DNA from 4 places in the Streptomyces sp. NPDC015130 genome. Region 3 is predicted to be linked to each of the others. Evidence: riboswitches for the same ligand, from Rfam matches in the RefSeq annotation. Region 3 holds a riboswitch; each other region holds the start of a gene.
The links. A riboswitch is a leader RNA that binds a small molecule or an ion and turns the genes downstream of it on or off. The one in region 3 is predicted to bind cobalamin.

Region 1 (5,189 bases), on a different contig from region 3:
GAGTTCGCGGCCCTGCGTTACTTCGCGCTCAACGGCACCGACCATCGCAGCCACGACGAGCAGAACGCGGCCATCGCCGCTTACATCCGCTGGCACAACGCTCACGCAGAACCGAAGACCAACTTCGCCCCCGACTCACCCATCCGCGCCTGGACGCATTACCCGGCCAAGGCTGTCTGACGAGCCACTAGACGGTGACGTACGAGCCGCGGGCGGTGCTCCCGTCCGGCAGCAGCCACGCGGCGGTGACCCGGCCGGAGTCCGGCGAGCCGTCCTCGTCGGCGGCCCGCAGGACGCGCCGTACGCGCAGGGTCAGTTCCTCGGGCGCGCCGTCCGCCCGCAGCACCACGGCGGTGTGGTCGGCCCCGTCCACGACCCGTACGAGCTCGGCGTCGGGCGCGTCCCCGGCCGGTGCCGTGACGGAGACCGTCGGATCCACCGTGTCGTCCACGGACTGGTGCTGCGCGACCGCCTTGCCCCGCAGCAGGGCGTACAACTCCCCGACGAGCACGGGGTCGTGGGCACCGTCGTAGATCCAGCGCGTGCCGAGGACGCCGTGCTCGGACGTGCCGATGAGCGCGTGCTCGGCGCCCTCCAGCGGAGCCCCCCGGTAGGTCATGGGCACCAGATAGGCGGTAGCGCCCGGCTCGGTGCCGTCGGTCACCACCATGAACTCGATACCCACCTCGCCGGCCGGGTCGTCGAGCCGGAAGCCGCCCGCCTTGGCCGGGGCCGGCCCGCCCTCCCGGCCGCCGTACCAGTCGCGGGTGGGCAGCCACGAGGCGAGCAGCTCCAGTTTGGTGGGCTGCATCGTGGTGTGGTGGATGACGGCCATCGTGCGACTCTTCCTCTCGACCGGCGGCCGGGGATGTGAGGTCCCCGTCCGCGCCGGAACCGCTGGGCCTTCGGAACCTAACAGACGGCCTCCGGGCCGCCCTGCGGCTCCGGCCCGCCGGACCTGCCCTGGAAGGTGGCGTGCTGTCCCCGGCCGGCAGGAGGCGTCCCCAGCCCGAGCGGCGGCTGACCGGTCCGCATCCGTGACCTGACGGACTCCGGGGCCCTGCGCGGTCCCGGGGCCCTTTTGCGTGCGCGCAGCCGGAGGGCCGGGTTACGCTGCCGGTGCAGCTGGTTCGCCCCGTCAGCCGGACGGGATGCGTCGTAAGAGGGAACCCGGTGGGAATCCGGGACTGCCCCGCAGCGGTGAGCGGGAACGACCGCCGTCACACAGCACTGGGCCCGTGACGGGCCTGGGAAGCGACGGCCACTAGGTGTCCTCCCCCGTGAGGACGTGCCCGCGAGTCCGAAGACCTGCCCGTTGCCCGCACGCGGACGATTCCGCGCGCGGACATTCCGGTGACCTCGAGGGCGGGTCGGCGTACAGAGCGAGCAGGACGACCCCGTCGCACCACGCCGGGTCGTACCGGCCGTTCCGTCACCCCTTCGCGCCCCCGTCCCGTCCCCGGGATCTCAGGGATTCATCTCGCGAAGGAGATCTCCGTGACCACCAAGTCCGCAGCCGCGGCAGCGCGTTCCACCCTCCACGGCTACCCGCGTCAGGGGCCGGACCGCGAACTGAAGAAGGCCGTCGAGGGCTACTGGAAGGGCCGCGTCACCGCCGACGCCCTCCGGGACACCGCCGCCGGACTGCGCCTCGACACCTGGCGGCGGCTCGCCGCCGCCGGCCTCGACGAGGTCCCCACAGGCGACTTCTCGTACTACGACCACGTCCTCGACACCACCGTCATGGTGGGCGCGATCCCCGAGCGGCACCGCGCCGCCGTCGCGGCGGATCCGCTCGACGGGTACTTCGCGATGGCGCGCGGCACCCAGGACGTCGCGCCGCTGGAGATGACCAAGTGGTTCGACACCAACTACCACTATCTCGTGCCTGAGTTGGGACCCGACACGGTCTTCACGGCCGACTCCTCCCGGCAGGTCGCCGCCCTCGGCGAGGCCCTGGCCGAGGGCCTCGCCGCCCGGCCGGTCCTGGTCGGCCCCGTCACCTACCTGCTCCTCGCCAAGCCCGCACCCGGTGTGGCGCCCGGCTTCGACCCGCTGACCCTCCTCGACCGGCTGCTCCCGGTGTACGCCGAGGTCCTCGCCGACCTCCGGGCGGGGGGCGCCGAGTGGGCGCAGCTCGACGAGCCGGCCCTCGTCCAGGACCGCACCCCGGCGGAACTGAACGCCGCCGCCCGCGCCTACCGCGACCTCGGAGCGCTCACGGACCGGCCGAAGCTCCTGGTCGCCTCCTACTTCGACCGGCTCGGCGACGCCCTGCCGGTCCTCGCGAAGGCACCGGTCGAGGGGCTGGCCCTCGACTTCACCGAGCGGGCGGCCGCCAACCTGGACGCGCTCGCCGCCGTCGGCGGCCTGCCCGGCAAGCGGCTCGTCGCCGGGGTGGTCGACGGCCGCAACGTCTGGGTCAACGACCTGACCGCCTCGCTCACCACGCTCGGCACCCTCCTCGGTCTCGCCGAGCGGGTCGACGTGGCCGCCTCCTGCTCGCTGCTGCACGTCCCGCTCGACGCGGCGGCCGAACGCGACACCGATCCGCAGATCCTGCGCTGGCTCGCCTTCGCCCGCCAGAAGACCGCCGAGGTCGTCACCCTCGCGAAGGGTCTCTCGCAGGGCACCGGGGCCGTCACCGCCGAACTGGCCGCCAACCGCGCCGACCTCGCCTCGCGCGCGACCTCCCCGATCACCCGCGACCCGGCCGTCCGCTCCCGCGCCGCGGCCGTCTCCGCCTCGGACACCCACCGCTCCCAGCCGTACGGCGACCGCGCCGCCGCCCAGCACGCCGCCCTGCGGCTCCCGCTGCTGCCGTCCACGACCATCGGCTCGTTCCCGCAGACCGCGGAGCTGCGGAGCGCCCGGGCCGACCTGCGGGCGGGCCGGACCGACACCGCCGGGTACGAGGAGCGGATCAGGTCCGAGATCCAGGAGGTGATCTCCTTCCAGGAGAAGACCGGACTGGACGTCCTCGTCCACGGCGAGCCGGAACGCAACGACATGGTGCAGTACTTCGCCGAGCAGCTCACCGGATACCTGGCCACCCAGCACGGCTGGGTCCAGTCCTACGGCACCCGCTACGTCCGGCCGCCCGTCCTCGCCGGCGACATCTCCCGGCCCGAGCCCATGACGGTCCGCTGGACGACGTACGCGCAGTCCCTCACCACCAAGCCGGTCAAGGGCATGCTCACCGGCCCCGTCACCATGCTCGCCTGGTCCTTCGTCCGTGACGACCAGCCCCTCGCCGACACCGCCCGCCAGGTCGCCCTTGCCCTGCGCGACGAGGTGAACGACCTGGAGGCGGCGGGCACTTCGGTCATCCAGGTGGACGAACCGGCCCTCCGCGAGACCCTGCCCCTGCGCACCGCCGACCACGGGGACTACCTGTCCTGGGCGACGGAGGCCTTCCGCCTCACCACCGCGGGAGTGCGGCCGGAGACCCAGATCCACACCCACATGTGCTACGCCGAGTTCGGCGACGTCGTCCAGGCCATCGACGACCTCGACGCCGACGTCATCAGCCTGGAGGCCGCCCGCTCCCACATGCAGGTCGCCCGTGAGCTCGCCGCCCACGGCTACCCGCGCGAGGCGGGACCCGGGGTCTACGACATCCACTCCCCGCGCGTCCCGAGCGCCGAGGAGGCCGCGGAGCTGCTCCGTACCGGCCTGGAGGCCATCCCCGCCGAGCGGCTCTGGGTCAACCCCGACTGCGGCCTGAAGACCCGCGGCTGGCCCGAGACCCGCACCTCGCTGGAGAACCTGGTGGCGGCGGCCCGCACCGTCCGGGCCGAGCTCACCGCTCCCTGACGGCGACGCGGCCGCGACCCGGCCGTCACGGGGAGACCGTGGCGGCCGGGGGCGCCCAGCGGCGGGTGCGGGCCGGGCCCGCCGGGACGCCGTACTCCTTCCTGAGGTGCTCGGGGATGGCGTAGTGCATGACGCGGCCACGGGTGAGGGAGGACAGTTCCAGGACGGTGGTGAGGTGGCCGAGGCGGTCCAGGGCCCAGGCGCCGAGCGGTGAGCTGTCCTCGATGCTCTCCAGGACGCCGAGGAGGTGGGGGACGGACCTGACGAGGGTGTCCCAGCGGGTGCGGGGGACGTCCAGCCAGTCGGCGCAGGTGTCGCCGACGAGGAAGCGGATGAGCGCGGAGACGACCGGGTCGAAGAAGGTGCCGGGCACGATCTCCTCGTAGAGGTCGATCAGTTGGCGGGTCAGGTGCGAACCCTCGGGCGAGGGTCCCATGTGGCGGACCATGTAGAGGTCGAGGAAGGCCCGGGCGTCGTCGAGGGTCTTCGGGACGGCGTCCTGGTCGACGCCGAGCATGGCGCCGACCACACGCCAGGCGTAGTAGTAGGCGTCCGCGCCCTCGGAGGTCATGTGGATGCCGAGGCGGTGCAGACTGTCGAGGACGAGCATCGAGAAGAACATCTGCCCGCCGATCATGTCCTCCTGACAGATCGGCACCCCCAGCTCGGCGGCGTCCCACCGGTTCTCGCGGACGAGGTGGTGACGGATGGAGGCGTGCAGCAGACGGACCTTCTGCGCGGCGGGGATGAACCTGCTGCCGGCCTCGAAGGCGTCGGGCTGCATCAGGTGGACGGTGAACTGCCCGGTCTCCGCCATGCGCTTGGACGGGTAGCTCAGGCCGTGCGTCGCCGACAGCAGCTTCGCCACGTGCGGGACGAGGTAGCAGGCGGGCATGGAGGCGAAGGACAGCGCGGTGGAGATGTGGACGTTGTTGTCGATGAAGAACAGCCGGGCCTTCTCCATCTCCCCCCAGTCCACCCAGGACGGCGGGGCGCTCGTGGCGTGGAGGTACTCCCGGGCGACGTCGGGCAGCCCGTCCGGCAGCGGGGCGCCGGCGGTGGAGACGTACCGCATCAGGGTGTTGAACTTTCCGACCTCGCCGCGTTCGAAGAGCGTGGCGACCGTGGCGTCGGCGAGTTCGTCGCCGGACCGCCGCAGGGCGTCCATCGACGCCTCGGTACGGGACGTGACAGGGGTCATGGGGCAGGGCTCCTTGTTCTCCGTCAGGAACGGGGATCTCTGTCGGGGACGGGGGATCTCTGACGGGGGTCGGGGGGGTCTCCGTCAGGAACGGCGGGCCGCCGCCGAGTGCGCCAGGGCGGTGAGCGCGGCGGCGGGCGGGGCGGGCAGGTTCAGCCCGTCGAGGGCTCGG
Region 2 (5,189 bases), on a different contig from region 3:
CCGCCCGGAACCTCTCCGGATCCCGCGCGCACTCACGGCGCACCCGGCGGCACGAACGGCAGCCCCGCCGGGGCCCCCTCCTCGATCAGCCGCAGCAGCGCGTCCGTGTCCGCGTGCTCCTCGATCAGGTCTCCGAGCCGGTCCAGCTGCTCCTCCCGCAGGGTGCCGAACGACGTGTCGGGGGCCGGCACGAACCGCCGCCCCGCCGCCGCCGCGACCTCCCGCAGGAACGCCCGCCGGAACCCGTCGCTCTCCAGGGAGCCGTGCCAGTGCGTACCCCACACGGAGCCGACCCGGCACCCGTCGAGGAACGGCTCCCCGCCCAGCACGTCCGCGACGCCGTGGTGGATCTCGTACCCCTCGACCCGCTCCCCGAGCGCCTCGCCGACCGGCCGCGCCAGGGTCTTCTCGCGCGCGAACCGCACCCGTACGGGCAGCAGCCCGAGCCCGTCGACGGTCCCGGCCTTCGACTCGACCTCGTCGTCGATCCGCTCGCCGAGCGCCTGGAAGCCGCCGCAGATCCCGAGGACCGGCCGCCCCTCCGCCGCGCGCCGGACCAGCTCGTCCGCGAGGCCCCGCTCGCGGAGCCACGCGAGCGCCTTGACCGTCCCCCGGGTGCCCGGGACGACGACGAGGTCCGCGTCGACGAGCTCCTCCGGCCGGTCGACGAACCGGACGACGACGCCCGGCTCGGCGGCCAGCGCGTCGACGTCGGTGAAGTTCGACATCAGCGGTACGGCGCACACGGCGACCCGCAGGACGTCCGCGCCGACCGGGGGCGCGACGACGGACTCGCGGACGGTGCCCCGCAGCGAGACCCGGAGCCCGTCCTCCTCGTCGATGCCGAGCCCGTGCGCGTACGGCAGGACGCCGAAGGTCCGCCGCCCGGTGAGCCCGTGCAGCATGTCGAGACCCGGCTCGAGCAGGGTCACGTCACCGCGGAACTTGTTCACGAGGTATCCGGCGACGAGCTGCTGGTCCTCGGGCGAGAGCAGCGCCGTCGTCCCGAAGAACTGGGCGAAGACCCCGCCCCGGTCGATGTCGCCGACCACGACGACGGGCAGGTTCGCGGCCCGTGCGATGCCCATGTTCACGATGTCCGTGCGCCGCAGGTTGATCTCGGCCGGACTGCCCGCCCCCTCGCAGATCACGGCGTCGTACATGCCCCGGAGTTCCTCCAGGCACGCCAGGACCGGCTCGAAGAGTTCCTTCTGCCGTCCCCCGTGCAGTGCCTTCCCGGGGGACGACCCGCCGGACCCCCCGAAGAACCCGCGGGCGCTCAGCTCGCCCACCGGTTTCCCCATGAGGACGACCTGGCTGGAGCGGTCGCTGCCCGGCTTGAGCAGCACGGGGTTCATGAGCGCGGTCGGCTCGACGCGGGCGGCCTGCGCCTGCATGGCCTGGGCCCGCCCGATCTCGGCGCCCTCGCGGGTCACGAAGGAGTTGAGGGACATGTTCTGCCCCTTGAACGGCGCCACCTTCAGGCCCTTGCGGACCAGCCAGCGGCAGATGCCGGCCGTCACGACGCTCTTGCCGGCGTCGGACGTGGTCCCGGCGACCAGCAGCCCCCCACCCCTCATGCGTTCCTCCGCTTCACGGCACCGATGATCATGCGGCCGCCGACGCAGGCGGCCAGGGTCAGTGCGGTCACCCGGCGTGAGAGCCGGACCGCCCGGTCGATGTCGGCGACCTCGACGGGCCGCCCTTCCCCGTTCAGCACGGGCCGGTGCTCGACCCGCCCGCCGTACGCGAGGGTCCCCCCGAGCCGTACGCCGAGGGCGCCCGCGAAGGCGGCCTCGACGGGGCCCGCGTTGGGGCTGGGGTGCTTCGCCGCGTCCGCCCGCCAGGCCCGTACGGCTCCCCGCGGGTTCCCTCCGGCGAGCGTCGCGGCGGCGGCCGTCAGCCGGGCCCCGGGCCAGCCCGCCACGTCGTCGAGACGGGCCGAGGCCCAGCCGAAGCGCCGGTGGCGCGGCGACTTGTGGCCGACCATGGCGTCGAGGGTGTTGACGGCCCGGAAGGCGAGGAGGCCCGGCACGCCCGCGACCGCACCCCAGAACAGGGCGCCGACCACGGCGTCGGAGGTGTTCTCGGCGACGGACTCGACGACCGCGCGGGCCATCGCGGGACCGTCCAGGGACTGCGGGTCGCGCCCGCACAGGTGCGGCAGCCGCTCCCGGGCGACCTCCAGGTCCCCGGCGGCGAGCGCCCCGCCGATCGCGCGGGCCTCCCGCCCCAGGGTCGTACCGCCGACGACGGCCCACACGGAGGCGGCGGTCAGTGCGACGGCGGCGGCCGGCCGGTCCCGGACGGCCCGGGCGGCGAGGGCGCCGAGGGCGGCGGTGGAGCCGGCGCAGACGGCGGTGTGCAGGGCGCCCCAGCCGCGGTGGTCGTGGTGGAGGCGCTGTTCGACGGCGGCGGCGGCCCGGCCGAAGGCGGCGACGGGGTGTCCGCGGCGGGGATCGCCGACGAGCTGGTCGACGGCGAGCCCGAGGGCGGCGCCGTACGCGAATCCGCCCGGGGAGAGGCGGCTGGCTCTGATGCGGCCGGGCATGGGCGCATGTCCTCACTCAGGGTCCGCGCCCTGGATCGACGTGACCGGCGGCGAGAGTTCCTGACTCCCGGACCCCTCGGATCCGGTCACAGTGGCGGGACCGCGCCGGATTCGCACCGGACTTCCTCTGCTGCCGCCGTAATGGCCTCGGCAGTCCACCACGGGCCGCGAACAGCCGTCAACTCACCCTTGACCTGCGACGGGTCACTGTGCGAAGCACCACAAACACGGCGGCCGGGCGGCCCGTCACCCGAAGGTGCGGACCGCCCGGCCGCCGTGGAGAGAGAGGACCGTCAGACGACGATCAGGTAGATGCCGTACGCCACGGCCGCCGCGCACAGCGCGAAGCAGGCGTAGGCACCGGTGCGGGCCAGGGTCGCGGAGCCGCCGTTCGCGGCCGCCTCCTCCTGCTTGCCGAGGCCGACGATCCCGAGGGTGAAGAGGCCCACGAGGGCGACGGTCGCCAGGAGGCTGACCCCGAAGACGGAGCCGAGGGCTGCCCAGTCGATCTTCATGTCGTTCGTTCCTTACACCGTTGCGGCGGGGGCCGGGGGAGCGGTCGGGTCCGTGGGAACCGGCGCCGGGATGGTGGTCTTGAGGTCCTCGTCCGCGACGGCGGCGACGGAACCGGCGGCCGGCGGCGGGGTGACGGCCGCGATGGCGGTGGTCACGACGCCCGCGGGCTCCTCGTCCAGGTCGTCGGCGGTGACGTTGTGGTGGTCGACCGGCTTGCGGCGGGAGAGCGCCCAGATCACGGCCGAGCCGGAGACCAGCAGGACGGCCGTGGCGGCGATGCCCCAGGGGCCCTGCTTGGTGAGGAACTCGGCGCCGGCGCCGACGAGACCCGCGGCGGGCAGGGTCAGACCCCAGGCGACGAACATCCGGGTGGCGGTCGACCAGCGGACGACACCGCCCTTGCGGCCGAGGCCGGCACCCATCACGGCACCCGAGCAGGACTGCGTGGTGGAGAGGGAGAAGCCGAGGTGCGAGGAGGCCAGGATGACCGTGGCGGCGCTGGTCTGGGCGGCGAAGCCCTGCTGCGGCTGGAGGTCGGTGAGGCCCTTGCCCATGGTGCGGATGATGCGCCAGCCGCCGAGGTAGGTGCCGGCCGCGATGGCGACACCGGCGGAGACGATGACCCACATCGGGGGGTTCGAGCCGGGGGCGACGACACCCTGGGTGACCAGGGCGAGGGTGATGATGCCCATCGTCTTCTGGGCGTCGTTGGTGCCGTGGGCGAGGGAGACGAGACCGGCGGAGGCGATCTGGCCGGCCCGGTAGCCCTTGGCCGTCGACTTGGCCTCGGGGTTCGCCTTGATCTTGTACGTCAGCTTCGTGGCGGCCATCGCGGCGAGACCCGCGACGAGCGGCGCGGCGACGGCCGGGATGAGGACCTTGGTGACGATGGTCGAGCCGTTGACCGCGGACCAGCCGGCCGACATGACCGCGGCGCCGATGAGGCCGCCGAAGAGCGCGTGGGAGGAGCTGGACGGCAGGCCCAGGAGCCAGGTCAGCAGGTTCCACAGGATGGCGCCCACGAGCGCCGCGAAGATCACTTCTGTACGAATGCCCTCTTCGTTGATGATCCCGCCGGAGATCGTCTTGGCGACCTCCACGGACAGGAACGCGCCGACGAGGTTCAGCACGGCGGACATGGCCACCGCCGTCTTGGGCTTCAGTGCACCGGTCGAGATGGTCGTGGCCATCGCGTTGGCGGTGTCGTGGAAACCGTTCGTGAAATCGAACACGAGAGCTGTCACGACCACAATGGCGAGCAGCAGCGTGATGTGTTCCATTTACCCAGGCAATCGTTTGACGTCAGTGGCTCGACGAACGTAGGCAACCTGGGTGAACGGAAGATGAACTGGGGCGGGCGACGTGGTGTCCCCATCCGGTGTCAAGACATTCCGCTTAGCCCTCGACGGAGCCGGTGTCCACGATGCGGTCACCCTGCGACCCCGGGTAATCCGGGCCCTCGCGGGGCTCCGGCACCCCGGCCCGGCCCCTCCCCCGCCACCCCGTTCCGCCCCCTGGACCGGACCATCCGACCGGGGGACCCCGTCGAGGAGACCCATGTCACTCCCCGGAGGGACCCGGCGGAGGCGGCGGCCGGCGCCCGGCCCCGGGAACCACGGGCGGCACCCCGGCCGGGTCCGCCCGGTGGCAGGCCGCCCGTCACCTGCCGACACTGGGATCGTGCGCCCGGCTACAGCGACGGCAGCGGCCGTCACCACCCTGATCGGTGTCGGCGCGGCCGCGGTAGCGGCCGGCCGGTACGCCAGCGACGTCGCCCTCAAGGTGCCGTCCGGACGACCACTCCCGGGAGACCCGAGACTGACCGTGCACGCCACGGGTCCCGAACGGATCACCCTCACCCGCAGCCTCGCCTCGCTGCGCCCCGGCACGTACGGCATGGAGGCCCCCGGCCTGCACGCCGTCCTCGGTCCCGTCCTCGACCGCGTCCCGCACACCGCCGACACCGTCGTCCGCCGGCTGGAACGCGTCGAGCTCGGCGCCCTGGGCCCCGGCGTACGAGTCCGCCTCACCCCCCAGCTCCACCGGGGCACGCCGACGAGCGCCCTCGGCCTCGCCCACGAGGACGTGGAGATCCCCGGCGAGCTCGGCCCCCTGCCCGGCT
Region 3 (5,189 bases):
ATTCCCGGTCCGGGTTCCGGAATGTGATCTCACATGGTGGATAGTTTCTGACCGCCCACCGGACTGTGCAGGTAGACGACGGTCGGGCTGCCGGTCCTGGGGTGCGGGATGACCTCGGCATCGACCCCGTAGACGGCGGCGAGGAGCTCGGGGGTGAGGACCTCGGCGGGGGTGCCTCCGGTGACGACCCGGCCCTCCACCATGACGTAGAGGCGGTCGCAGTAGGCCGCCGCGAGGTTGAGGTCGTGCAGGGCGAGCAGGTTGGTGGTGCCCAGGGTGCGGACGAGGGCGAGGACGTCGAGCTGGTGGCGGATGTCCAGGTGGTTGGTGGGCTCGTCGAGGACGAGGAGGGCCGGGTCCTGGACGAGGGCGCGGGCGACCAGGGCGCGCTGGCGCTCGCCGCCGGAGAGGGTGGGGAAGGGGCGGTCGGCGAGCTCCGTGAGGCCGACGCGGGCGAGGGCGGTGTCGGCGCGCTCCCGGTCGGCGCCGGTGTCGCCCTCCCAGAAGCGCTTGTGCGGGGAGCGGCCGAGGGCGACCAGTTCGCGGACGGTGAGTTCGAACTCGGTGCCGCTGTCCTGCGGGACGGTGGCGACGCGGCGGGCGCGGGCCTTGGGGCCGAGGGCGTGGAGGTCGTCGCCGTCGAGCGCGGCGTGTCCGGCGGTGGCGGTGAGGGTCCCGTAGACGCAGCGCAGGAGGGTGGTCTTGCCGCTGCCGTTGGGGCCGATGAGGCCGACGGTCTCGCCGCTGCGGACGGTGAGGTCGGCGGAGCGGAGGCGTCTTCCGTACGAGAGTCCGTGGAGCCGCAGCTCGGTCACAGGGGTGCTCCTTCGGGGCGGCGGCGCATCAGCCACAGGAAGAACGGGCCGCCGATGAGTGCGGTGAGGACGCCGACGGGGATGTCCTGGGGCGCGGCAACGGTCCGGGCGGCGAGGTCGGCGAGGACGAGGGCGAGCGCCCCGCCGAGGGCGGCGACCGGGAGGAGGCGGCGGTGCGGGGCGCCGACGGCGAGCCGGGCGGCGTGCGGGGCCATGAGTCCGACGAAGCCGACGGCTCCGCTGGCCGCGACCATGACGGCGGTGACGAGGGAGGCGAGGACGAAGACGGCGGCGCGGAAGCGGGCGGTGTCCAGGCCGAGGACGGTGGCGCCCTCCTCGCCGACGAGCAGCAGGTCGAGCGGGCGGGCGAGGGCGACGAGAGCGCCGACGCCGAGGACGAGGACGGCGGCGGGCAGGAGGAGGGTGTCCCAGCGGGCGCTGCCGAGGCCGCCGAGGGACCAGTACAGCGCCTCCTGGAACTGCTCGGGCCGGCCGGCGACGACGAGGAGCAGGGTGGCGAGGGCGGAGAGCACGTACGAGACGGCGACCCCGGCGAGGACGAGCCGGGCGCCGGTCAGGGTCCCGCCGCGGCGCGCGAGCCCGTAGACGAGGACGAGGGCGAGGAGCGCGCCGGCGAAGGCCGCGCCGGGCAGGGCGATCGTGGTGGTCACCCCTCCCCCGATGCCGAGGACCAGCACGAGGACGGCTCCGGCGGAGGCGCCGGAGGAGATCCCGAGGAGGAAGGGGTCGGCGAGCCGGTTGTCGACGAGGGCCTGGAGGACGGTGCCGACGACGGCGAGCCCGGCGCCGACGACGACGCCGAGCAGGACCCGGGGCAGCCGGACGTCGAGCACGATCGTCCGGTACGGGGAGGGGGCCGCCCGCCCGGTCAGGGCGTCGAGCACCTGGCCGGGCGGGATGCGGACGGAGCCGAGGGCGAGCGAGGCGATGCCGGCGAGGGCCAGGGCCAGGGCGAGTCCGGCGACGACGAGGACGTACCGCGAGGTCCCGGAGGCGGGTGCGCTCCTCTCCGTCGGTGTCCCGGCCCTGTCGAGGACCGTGCTCACCGGGCCGGGTGGAGCTGGGCGGCGAGCTTGTCGACGGCGGCGGGGACCCGGACGCCGAGGACGGTGTCGGAGAGCGGCATGACGGCGAACCGGCGGTTCTTGATCGCGGGGACGTCCTTCAGGACGGGGTCGTCGAGGAGCCGCTTCTTCTTCTGCTCGACGGTGGTGGTGCCGTAGTCGTAGATGACGATGACCTCGGGCCGGCGGTCGACGACCTGTTCCCAGGTGGCGTCGCCGAAGGCCTTGTCGAGGTCGGAGAAGACGTTCTTGCCGCCCGCCCGGGTGATGAGCTCGTTGCCGATGCCCTTGCCGCCCGCCGTGAACGCGGTCTTGTCTCCGCTGTCGTAGACGAAGACGGAGACCGGCGGGGTGCCCTTGAGGCGCTTCTCGGTGGCGGCGAGGGTGGTACGGGCCTCTCGGGTCCATGCCTCGGCGCGGGCGCCGACGTCGAAGGTCCGGCCGATCTCGCGGACTTCGCGGTAGAGGTCGTCGACCGAGGTCGAACCGGACGGGCAGTACTCGATGTTGAGGCGGGTGGAGATGCCGGACTTCTTGAGGTCGTCGCGGCCGCGGCCGTCCTTGGCGTCGAAGGCGGAGGCGTAACCGCCGTAGACGAAGTCGGGGTTCGCGGCGAGGAGGGCCTCCTTGGAGGGGTACTCCTTCGCGAGGACGGGGACGGAGTCGTAGGCCTGCTTGTAGGCGGGGAGGACCTCGTCGTCGAGGTAGGCGGTGCCGACCAGCGACTTCTCCAGGTCGAGGGCGAGCATCACCTCGGTGACGTGCTGGTTCATGGTGACCACGCGCTTCGGCGGTGCCTGGTACGTGGTCTTCACGCCGCAGTTGTCCACGGTGTACGGGAATCCCTGCGCGGTCCCTCCGGGCTTCGCGGAGGACGCGGGCGGGGTCGCCGGTGACGAGCAGGCGGCGAGCAGCGGGACGAGGGCGAGCGCGGGCAGCAGCGGACGGCGCCAGGACATGACGGTCGAGCCTCCTCCGGGGATTTCCACGTCCCCGATCGGTGGTGAGAGGCGGCAGGTCAGTTCCTGGCTCACGCCTCCCGAGGAGGCGGTCACAGTGGCGGGACCGCACCGGATTCGCACCGGTTTCCTGGTTCCTGCCGCCCGTTGGTCCCGGACAGTCTCTCACTGGGACCGGGTCGGGGCGCTACTCCGCGTAGGCCTCGACGATCTCGACGTCCTCCTCGGTCACGACGCCCTCGACGATGGTGAAGGAGCGGAACTGGAAGGGGCCCGCGTCGTCGGTGTCGGCGGTGGAGACGAGGACGTAGTGGGCCTGGGGCTCGTTCGCGTACGAGATGTCCGTGCGGGACGGGTAGGCCTCGGTCGCGGTGTGCGAGTGGTAGACGATGACGGGCTCCTCGTCCCGGTCGTCCATGTCGCGGTAGAGCTTGAGCAGGTCCGCGGAGTCGAACTCGTAGAACGTGGGCGAGCGGGCGGCGTTCAGCATGGGGATGAAGCGCTCGGGGCGGCCGCTGCCGGCCGGGCCCGCGACCACGCCGCAGGCCTCGTCGGGGTGGTCCGCGCGGGAGTGCTCCACGATCTGCTCGTACAGGGCCCGGGTGATGGTCAGCATGCCGACAGGATAAGCAGACGGGCCGTTCCGTACCGAGGAGTGGTACGGAACGGCCCGGATGCTGAGACCCGGCAGGTCAGGAACGCTTGGCGAAGGCGGCGCCCTCGGGGTTGCGGGCCTTGAGGACCAGGTAGGAGACGGCGAGGACCAGGCCCCAGACCGGCGCTCCGTAGAGCGCGACCCGGTTGCCCTCGTCCATGCCCATGGTCACGAGGACCAGCGCGAGGAACGCCAGGGCGAAGGCGCTGAGCCAGATGCCGCCGGGCGCCTTGAAGGAGGACTCGGGCAGCTCGCCGCGGTCGGCCTTGGAGCGGTAGCGGATGTGGCAGATCAGGATGGCGATCCAGGCCCACATGCCGGAGATGGTCGCGAAGGAGACGACGTAGTTGAACGCCTCACCGGGCCACTGGTAGTTGATCCAGACGCCGACCATCATCAGCGCGGCCGAGAACGTGGTGCCGATCAGCGGGGTGCCGGAGCGGGTCAGCTTCGTGAAGACCTTCGGGCCCTGGCCGTTGAGCGCGAGGTCGCGCAGCATGCGGCCGGTGGAGTACATGCCCGAGTTGCAGGAGGAGAGCGCGGCCGTCAGGACGACGAAGTTGACGATGGCGGCACCGACGCCGAGGCCCATCTTCTCGAAGGCCGCGACGAACGGGGACACGCCGGGCTTGAACTCGGTCCACGGGACGACCGAAAGGATCATGATGAGCGCGCCGACGTAGAAGACGGCGATGCGCCACGGCACGGTGTTGATGGCCTTGGGCAGGACGGTCTTCGGGTCCTTCGACTCACCGGCGGTGACGCCGACGAGCTCGACGGCGAGGAAGGCGAACATGACCATCTGGAGGGTCATCAGGGTGGAGTAGATGCCGTCCTTGCCGGCGAAGAAGCCGCCGAGGTCCCACAGGTGGGTGACGGAGGCGGTGTCGCCCGCGTCGGAGAAGCCGAGGGTGAGGATGCCGGCGCAGATGAGGATCATGCCGATGATCGCGGTGACCTTGACCATGGAGAACCAGAACTCGAGCTCACCGAAGAGCTTCACCGAGATCAGGTTGGCACCGTAGAGGATGACCGTGAAGACGAGGGCCGAGAGCCACTGCGGGATGTCCCACCAGTACGTCATGTAGGTGGCCGCGGCCGTGACCTCGGTGATGCCGGTGACGACCCAGAAGAGCCAGTACGTCCAGCCGGTCACGAAGCCCGCGAAGGGGCCCATGAACTCGCGGGCGTACTCAGAGAAGGAGCCCGAGACCGGGCGGTACATGAGGAGCTCGCCGAGCGCCCGCATGATGAAGAAGATGACGAGTCCCGCGGCGGCGTACGCGAGGATCAGACTCGGCCCCGCGATGGAGATGCCCTTGCCCGCGCCGAGGAAGAGGCCGGTGCCGATGGCTCCGCCGATCGCGATCATCTGGATCTGGCGTGCACCGAGTGCCCGGTGGTAACCCTCGCCCGAGACGGTGTCCGCGGCCTCGTCGCCGTCGTGCTGCTTGTCGACCTGCACTGAGGTCATGGTGGTGCGCCTTTCTCCATACTGATCCGCGCGACTGCGAGTGCGTCTGCCGCGGATCAGATCCTGATCCCCCCGGATGTGGATGGAGTGCCACCGGCGGTCAGCCGGTCAAAGCGCCCTCGGGAACAGGGGTGGCGTCCCCGAGCGGTCGTGAAGATTTATCACGCGGCGGGGGCCGGTCGACGGGGGTGCGTGTGGCGC
Region 4 (5,189 bases), on a different contig from region 3:
GTCGGTGCCCGCGAGGCGGGCCGTCAGCTCGTCCTCCGGCAGGGTGCCGGGGATGATCGTGAGGACCTCCTCCGCCTCGCACAGCGGCTCGCCGAGCCGGGCGGCGGCGGCGCTCACCGAGGTGACGCCGGGGATGACGGTCGTGTCGTAGCGGTCCGCGAGCCGCTTGTGCATGTGCTGGTACGAGCCGTAGAAGAGCGGGTCGCCCTCGGCGAGGACGGCGACCGTGCGGCCGGCGTCGAGGTGCGCGGCGAGGCGGGCCGCGGCCTCCTCGTAGAAGTCGTTCAACGCGCCCCGGTAGCCGCCGGGGTGGTCGGTGGTCTCGACGGTGAGCGGGTACATCAGCCGCTCCTCGACGTGGTCCTCGCGGATGTGCTCGGCGGCGATGGAGCGCGCGATCGAGCGGCCGTGGCGGGCCGAGTGGTAGGCGACGACGTCGGCGGCGGCGATGGCCTTGACCGCCGCGACCGTCATGAGGTTCGGGTCGCCGGGGCCGAGCCCGACGCCGTACAGCTTGCCGGGCGCGGCGGCGGCCCGGTCGCCGGTCGTGGCGTCCGGCCGGTCGGCCGTCGGGTCGCCGGTCGTGTGCGCGCTGCTCATGCCTGGATCTCCGCTTCGTGAGCGATCGCGTTGATCGCGGCGGCCGTCATGGCGCTGCCGCCGCGCCGGCCCCGTACGACCAGGTAGTCGAGGCCGAGCCCGTTCTCGGCGAGCGCGTCCTTGGACTCGGCGGCGCCGATGAAGCCGACCGGTATGCCGAGGACGGCGGCGGGCTTCCCCGCGCCCTTCGCGATCATCTCCAGGAGGTGGAAGAGGGCGGTGGGGGCGTTGCCGATGGCGACGACGGAGCCTTCGAGGCGGTCCCGCCACAGTTCGAGCGCGGCGGCGGAGCGGGTGGTGCCGAGTTCGGCGGCGAGGCCCGGCACGGTCGGGTCGGAGAGCGCGCAGAGCACCTCGTTGTCGGCGGGCAGCCGCTTGCGGGTGACGCCGCTGGCGACCATCTGCGCGTCGCAGAGGATCGGGGCGCCGGAGCGGAGGGCCTCGCGGGCGTTCGCGACGACCCGCGGGGAGTACGCGATGTCCTGGACGAGGTCGGTCATGCCGCAGGCGTGGATCATCCGGACCGCCACCTGGGCGACGTCGGCGGGCAGGCCCGCGAGGTCCGCCTCGGCGCGGATCGTGGCAAAGGACCGGCGGTAGATCTCCGCCCCGTCCTTCTCGTAGTCGAACATCCTGTTGCTCTCGCTCATCTCGTCGTGCGGGCCGTGGTCACTGCGTCGGGCAGGGCGGTACGGGGGGTGGGGGCGCCGTCCACCAGGTAGGCGCCGTCGGCGGTGGCGACGACGTCGACCCAGGTGCCGTGCGGGTGCCCGCAGCGGCGCTCGCACCCGGAGTAGTGGACGGGGAGGCCCCGTGCCGACCCCGGGACCGCGTCCGCGCGGACGTCCGCGAGGGACTTGGCGCAGCCCGGCCGCCCGGTGCAGGCGCTGACGCCGGCCCAGGGGGAGTCGGGGCGGGTGATCAGCCCGTGGGCTTCGAGGGCGGCGAGCCGGTCCTCGTACGGCCCCGCTCCGGCTCCTGCGACGACCGCGCCGCGCCACGGCGTCAGCCGGACCTCCTCGGCGGGCAGCAGCGCGCGCAGCTGGGCGGCGGTGAGGCGGCCGAGGGGCGCGAGGACGTACAGGGAGCCGGCGCCGAGGGGCCCGGGGGTGAGCGGTGGGCCGTGGACCAGCAGGGAGTCGGCCGCCGTCACGGGCTCCGCCGCGATGCCCGCGCGGTCGAGCGCGCCCGCCACGTCAGGGGCGCAGCCCTCGGGCAGCTCCCGCACCCGCCAGGCGCCGGTCCCGGCGGCGCGGGCGGCGTCGAGGAAGGCCCCGGCGGCGGCGAGCGCGGCGCGGGGCGCGTCGGCTCCGGCGACCCGCCAGGCCCGCCCGCCGACGTACAGGCGCGCGGCGCCCGGCTCCGGCGTGGTGCTCGGCCCCGGCGTGACGCCCGGCTCCGGCGTGACGCCCGGCTCTGGCGTGACGCCCGGCTCCGGCGTGACGCCCGGCTCCGGCGTGGTGCTCGGCCCCGGCCCCGCACCCGGCTCCACTGCGACCAAGGTCACATCGCCGCCGAGGCCCGCCACGTCGGCGCGGCCGTCGTCGAGGACGAAGAGGAAACGGCCGGAAAGCGCCGCTGCCCAGGGCTCGGCGCAGAGCAGGGCGTCCAGCTCGCGGGCCCACAACTGGACCTCGGGGCCGCCGAGTCCGTCGAGGCCCGCGGCGGGGGAGGCCACGATGTTGCGCACGCGCTCGTGCGTGGGGGAGGGCAGCAGGCCCGCCTCCGCGAGCAGCGCGGCGAGCTCCGCCCCGCACTCCTCCGCGAGGCCGCGCAGCTCCGCGTTCCCCCGGGAGGTGAGGCTGATCCGCCCGTCGCCGAGGGTCTCCGCGGCGGCCGCCAGCGTCTCGACCTGATGCGCCGTCAGGCGTCCTGCGGGCAGCCGCAGTCGGGCCAGCCGGCCGTCGTCGGCGGCGTGCAGGCGCAGCGCCCCGGGGCAGGCGTCGCCACGGTCCCGCTTGCGCGCTTCGTCCCGTTCGGGAGTCGAGGGTGGGGTGGGCGGCATGGCGGCGAGCATACCCACGGGGAACCGGGCCGCCACCGAGTGTGATCCGGCCGACTCCACGGCCCGCCCCGCCCCGCCGACGCCACGATCTAGGATGCAGATCGGCATGGGGTCCCAGGACCCCGGGGAGGAAGCCCGGTGAGAATCCGGCGCGGTCCCGCCACTGTGAGCCCGTACCGGCGACGGTACGGGTGAGTCAGGAACTCCCGCCGTCCACACGACCACCCGGGGCGCGGACAACCCCGAGGAAGGGCCTGCGCTCGCCATGCTTCTGCTGCTGTCGCACTCCGACACCGACCTGCTCAGCGCCCGCGCGGCGAACGCCGCCTCCGCCGGAACCGGCGGCCCGGTGGAGTACCGCTTCGCCAACCCCTCCCGGCTGCCCCTCGCCGACCTCCCCGGCCTCCTCGACGGCGTCGACCTCGTCGTCGTCCGCCTCCTGGGCGGCATCCGCTCCTGGGAGGAGGGGATCGACGCGATCCGCGCCACCGGGAAGCCGGTCGTCGTGCTCAGCGGCGAACAGGCCCCCGACGCGCAGCTGATGGAGACGTCGACCGTCCCCGTCGGCGTCGCCACCGAGGCGCACGCCTACCTCGCGCACGGCGGCCCCGCCAACCTGGAGCAGCTGGCCCGCTTCCTCTCCGACACCGTCCTCCTCACCGGCCACGGCTTCGAGGCCCCGGCCGCCGCCCCCACCTGGGGACCGCTGGAGCGCACGGCCCGACGCACGGACGGCCCGACGATCGCGGTGCTCTACTACCGCGCCCACCACATGAGCGGGAACACCGCCTTCGTCGACACCCTCTGCGCGGCCGTCGAGGACGCGGGCGCGCAGGCGCTCCCGCTGTACGTGGCGTCGCTGCGGGCCCCCGAGCCCGAGCTGCTCGACCGGCTCCGCACCGCCGACGCCATCGTCACCACCGTCCTCGCGGCGGGCGGCACCAAGCCCGCCGAGGCGCAGGCCGCCGATATGGGGATGGCGCAAGGCGCCTCGTTTGAGGGCGGTGGTGGGCGACGGGCGGGCGAGGAGGCCTGGGACGCGGGCGCGCTCGCCGCGCTCGACGTGCCGATCCTCCAGGCGCTGTGCCTGACCGGTTCGCGGGAGAACTGGGAGGAGAACGACGAGGGCCTGTCGCCGCTGGACGCGGCCAGCCAGGTCGCCGTGCCCGAGTTCGACGGCCGGCTCATCACCGTCCCGTTCTCCTTCAAGGAGATCGACGCGGACGGCCTGCCCGCGTACGTCGCGGACGCCGAGCGCGCCGCCCGCGTCGCCGGGATCGCGGTCCGTCACGCGCGCCTGCGGCACATCCCGAACGCGGAGAAGAAGCTGGCGCTGGTCCTCTCCGCGTACCCGACGAAGCACTCCCGCATCGGCAACGCGGTGGGCCTGGACACCCCGGCCTCCGCCGTGGCCCTCCTGCGCCGGCTGATCGCCGAGGGGTACGACTTCGGTCCGGCCGAGGACCTCCCGGGCCTGGTCTCCGGCGACGGCGACGAGCTGATCTACGCCCTGATCGAGGCCGGCGGCCACGACCAGGACTGGCTCACCGAGGAGCAGCTCGCCCGGAACCCCGTCCGCATCCCGGCCGCCGACTACAAGCGCTGGTACGCCGAACTCCCCGCCGAGCTGCGGTCGGACGTCGAGGAGCACTGGGGCCCGGCGCCGGGCGAGATGTTCCTGGACCGCTCCCGCAACCCGGAGGGCGACATCGTCCTCGCCGCCCTGCGGCGCGGGAACCTGCTGATCCTCATCCAGCCGCCGCGCGGCTTCGGCGAGAACCCGATCGCGATCTACCACGACCCCGATCTGCCGCCGTCCCACCACTACCTGGCCGCCTACCGCTGGATCGCCGCCCGTGCCGAGGACGGCGGCTTCGGCGCCGACGCCATGGTCCACCTGGGCAAGCACGGCAACCTGGAGTGGCTGCCCGGCAAGAACGCCGGCCTGTCCGCCGCCTGCGGTCCGGACGCGGCCCTCGGCGACATCCCGCTGGTCTACCCCTTCCTCGTCAACGACCCGGGCGAGGGCACGCAGGCCAAGCGGCGCGTGCACGCGACCCTCGTCGACCACCTGGTGCCGCCGATGGCGCGCGCCGAGTCCTACGGCGACATCGCGCGTCTGGAGCAGCTCCTCGACGAGTACGCGCAGATCTCGTCCATGGACCCGTCCAAGCTGCCCGCGATCCGCGCGCAGATCTGGACGCTGATCCAGGCGGCCAAGCTCGACCACGACCTGGGTCTGGAGCAGCGTCCGGAGGACGACGGCTTCGACGACTTCCTGCTGCACGTCGACGGCTGGCTGTGCGAGGTCAAGGACGCCCAGATCCGCGACGGTCTGCACGTCCTCGGCGGCGCGCCGGAGGGCGAGGCCCGGGTCAACCTGGTCCTCTCGATCCTCCGTGCCCGCCAGATCTGGGGCGGTACGCAGGCCCTCCTCGGCCTGCGCGAGGCCCTGGGTCTCGACGAGTCGGCCGCGACCCGGACGACCGCCGACGAGGCGGAGGCGAAGGCGCGCGAGCTGGTCGAGGCGATGGAGGCCGCGGGCTGGTCGGTGGACGCGGTCCCGACGGTGGCGGACGGCCAC

Region 1: it holds a riboswitch for cobalamin, as region 3 does, so the genes downstream of both, metE (5-methyltetrahydropteroyltriglutamate--homocysteine S-methyltransferase) here and ACF08F_RS14105 (ABC transporter substrate-binding protein) in region 3, are expected to answer to the same signal.
Region 2: it holds a riboswitch for cobalamin, as region 3 does, so the genes downstream of both, ACF08F_RS36770 (cobalamin biosynthesis protein) here and ACF08F_RS14105 (ABC transporter substrate-binding protein) in region 3, are expected to answer to the same signal.
Region 4: it holds a riboswitch for cobalamin, as region 3 does, so the genes downstream of both, cobN (cobaltochelatase subunit CobN) here and ACF08F_RS14105 (ABC transporter substrate-binding protein) in region 3, are expected to answer to the same signal.

Annotation. Positions count from the first base shown of each region.
Region 1 is NZ_JBIBVC010000007.1:404,573-409,761, reverse strand. Features, by position in the region: gene ACF08F_RS18010 (transposase) at 1-180, shown strand, start outside; gene ACF08F_RS18005 (1,4-alpha-glucan branching protein) at 188-835, opposite strand; cobalamin riboswitch at 1,110-1,331, shown strand; gene metE (5-methyltetrahydropteroyltriglutamate--homocysteine S-methyltransferase) at 1,498-3,816, shown strand; gene ACF08F_RS17995 (oxygenase MpaB family protein) at 3,842-5,017, opposite strand; gene ACF08F_RS17990 (polyprenyl synthetase family protein) at 5,102-5,189, opposite strand, start outside.
Region 2 is NZ_JBIBVC010000029.1:56,920-62,108, reverse strand. Features, by position in the region: gene ACF08F_RS36775 (cobyric acid synthase) at 33-1,580, opposite strand; gene ACF08F_RS36770 (cobalamin biosynthesis protein) at 1,577-2,551, opposite strand; cobalamin riboswitch at 2,586-2,718, opposite strand; gene ACF08F_RS36765 (hypothetical protein) at 2,845-3,066, opposite strand; gene ACF08F_RS36760 (anion permease) at 3,079-4,347, opposite strand; gene ACF08F_RS36755 (alpha/beta hydrolase) at 4,748-5,189, shown strand, end outside.
Region 3 is NZ_JBIBVC010000006.1:28,203-33,391, reverse strand. Features, by position in the region: gene ACF08F_RS14115 (ABC transporter ATP-binding protein) at 30-815, opposite strand; gene ACF08F_RS14110 (FecCD family ABC transporter permease) at 812-1,786, opposite strand; gene ACF08F_RS14105 (ABC transporter substrate-binding protein) at 1,879-2,859, opposite strand; cobalamin riboswitch at 2,899-3,031, opposite strand; gene ACF08F_RS14100 (Mov34/MPN/PAD-1 family protein) at 3,047-3,475, opposite strand; gene ACF08F_RS14095 (amino acid permease) at 3,552-4,988, opposite strand.
Region 4 is NZ_JBIBVC010000001.1:395,983-401,171, forward strand. Features, by position in the region: gene cobJ (precorrin-3B C(17)-methyltransferase) at 1-474, opposite strand, end outside; gene ACF08F_RS01890 (precorrin-8X methylmutase) at 597-1,232, opposite strand; gene ACF08F_RS01895 (cobalamin biosynthesis protein CobG) at 1,247-2,617, opposite strand; cobalamin riboswitch at 2,697-2,830, shown strand; gene cobN (cobaltochelatase subunit CobN) at 2,871-5,189, shown strand, end outside.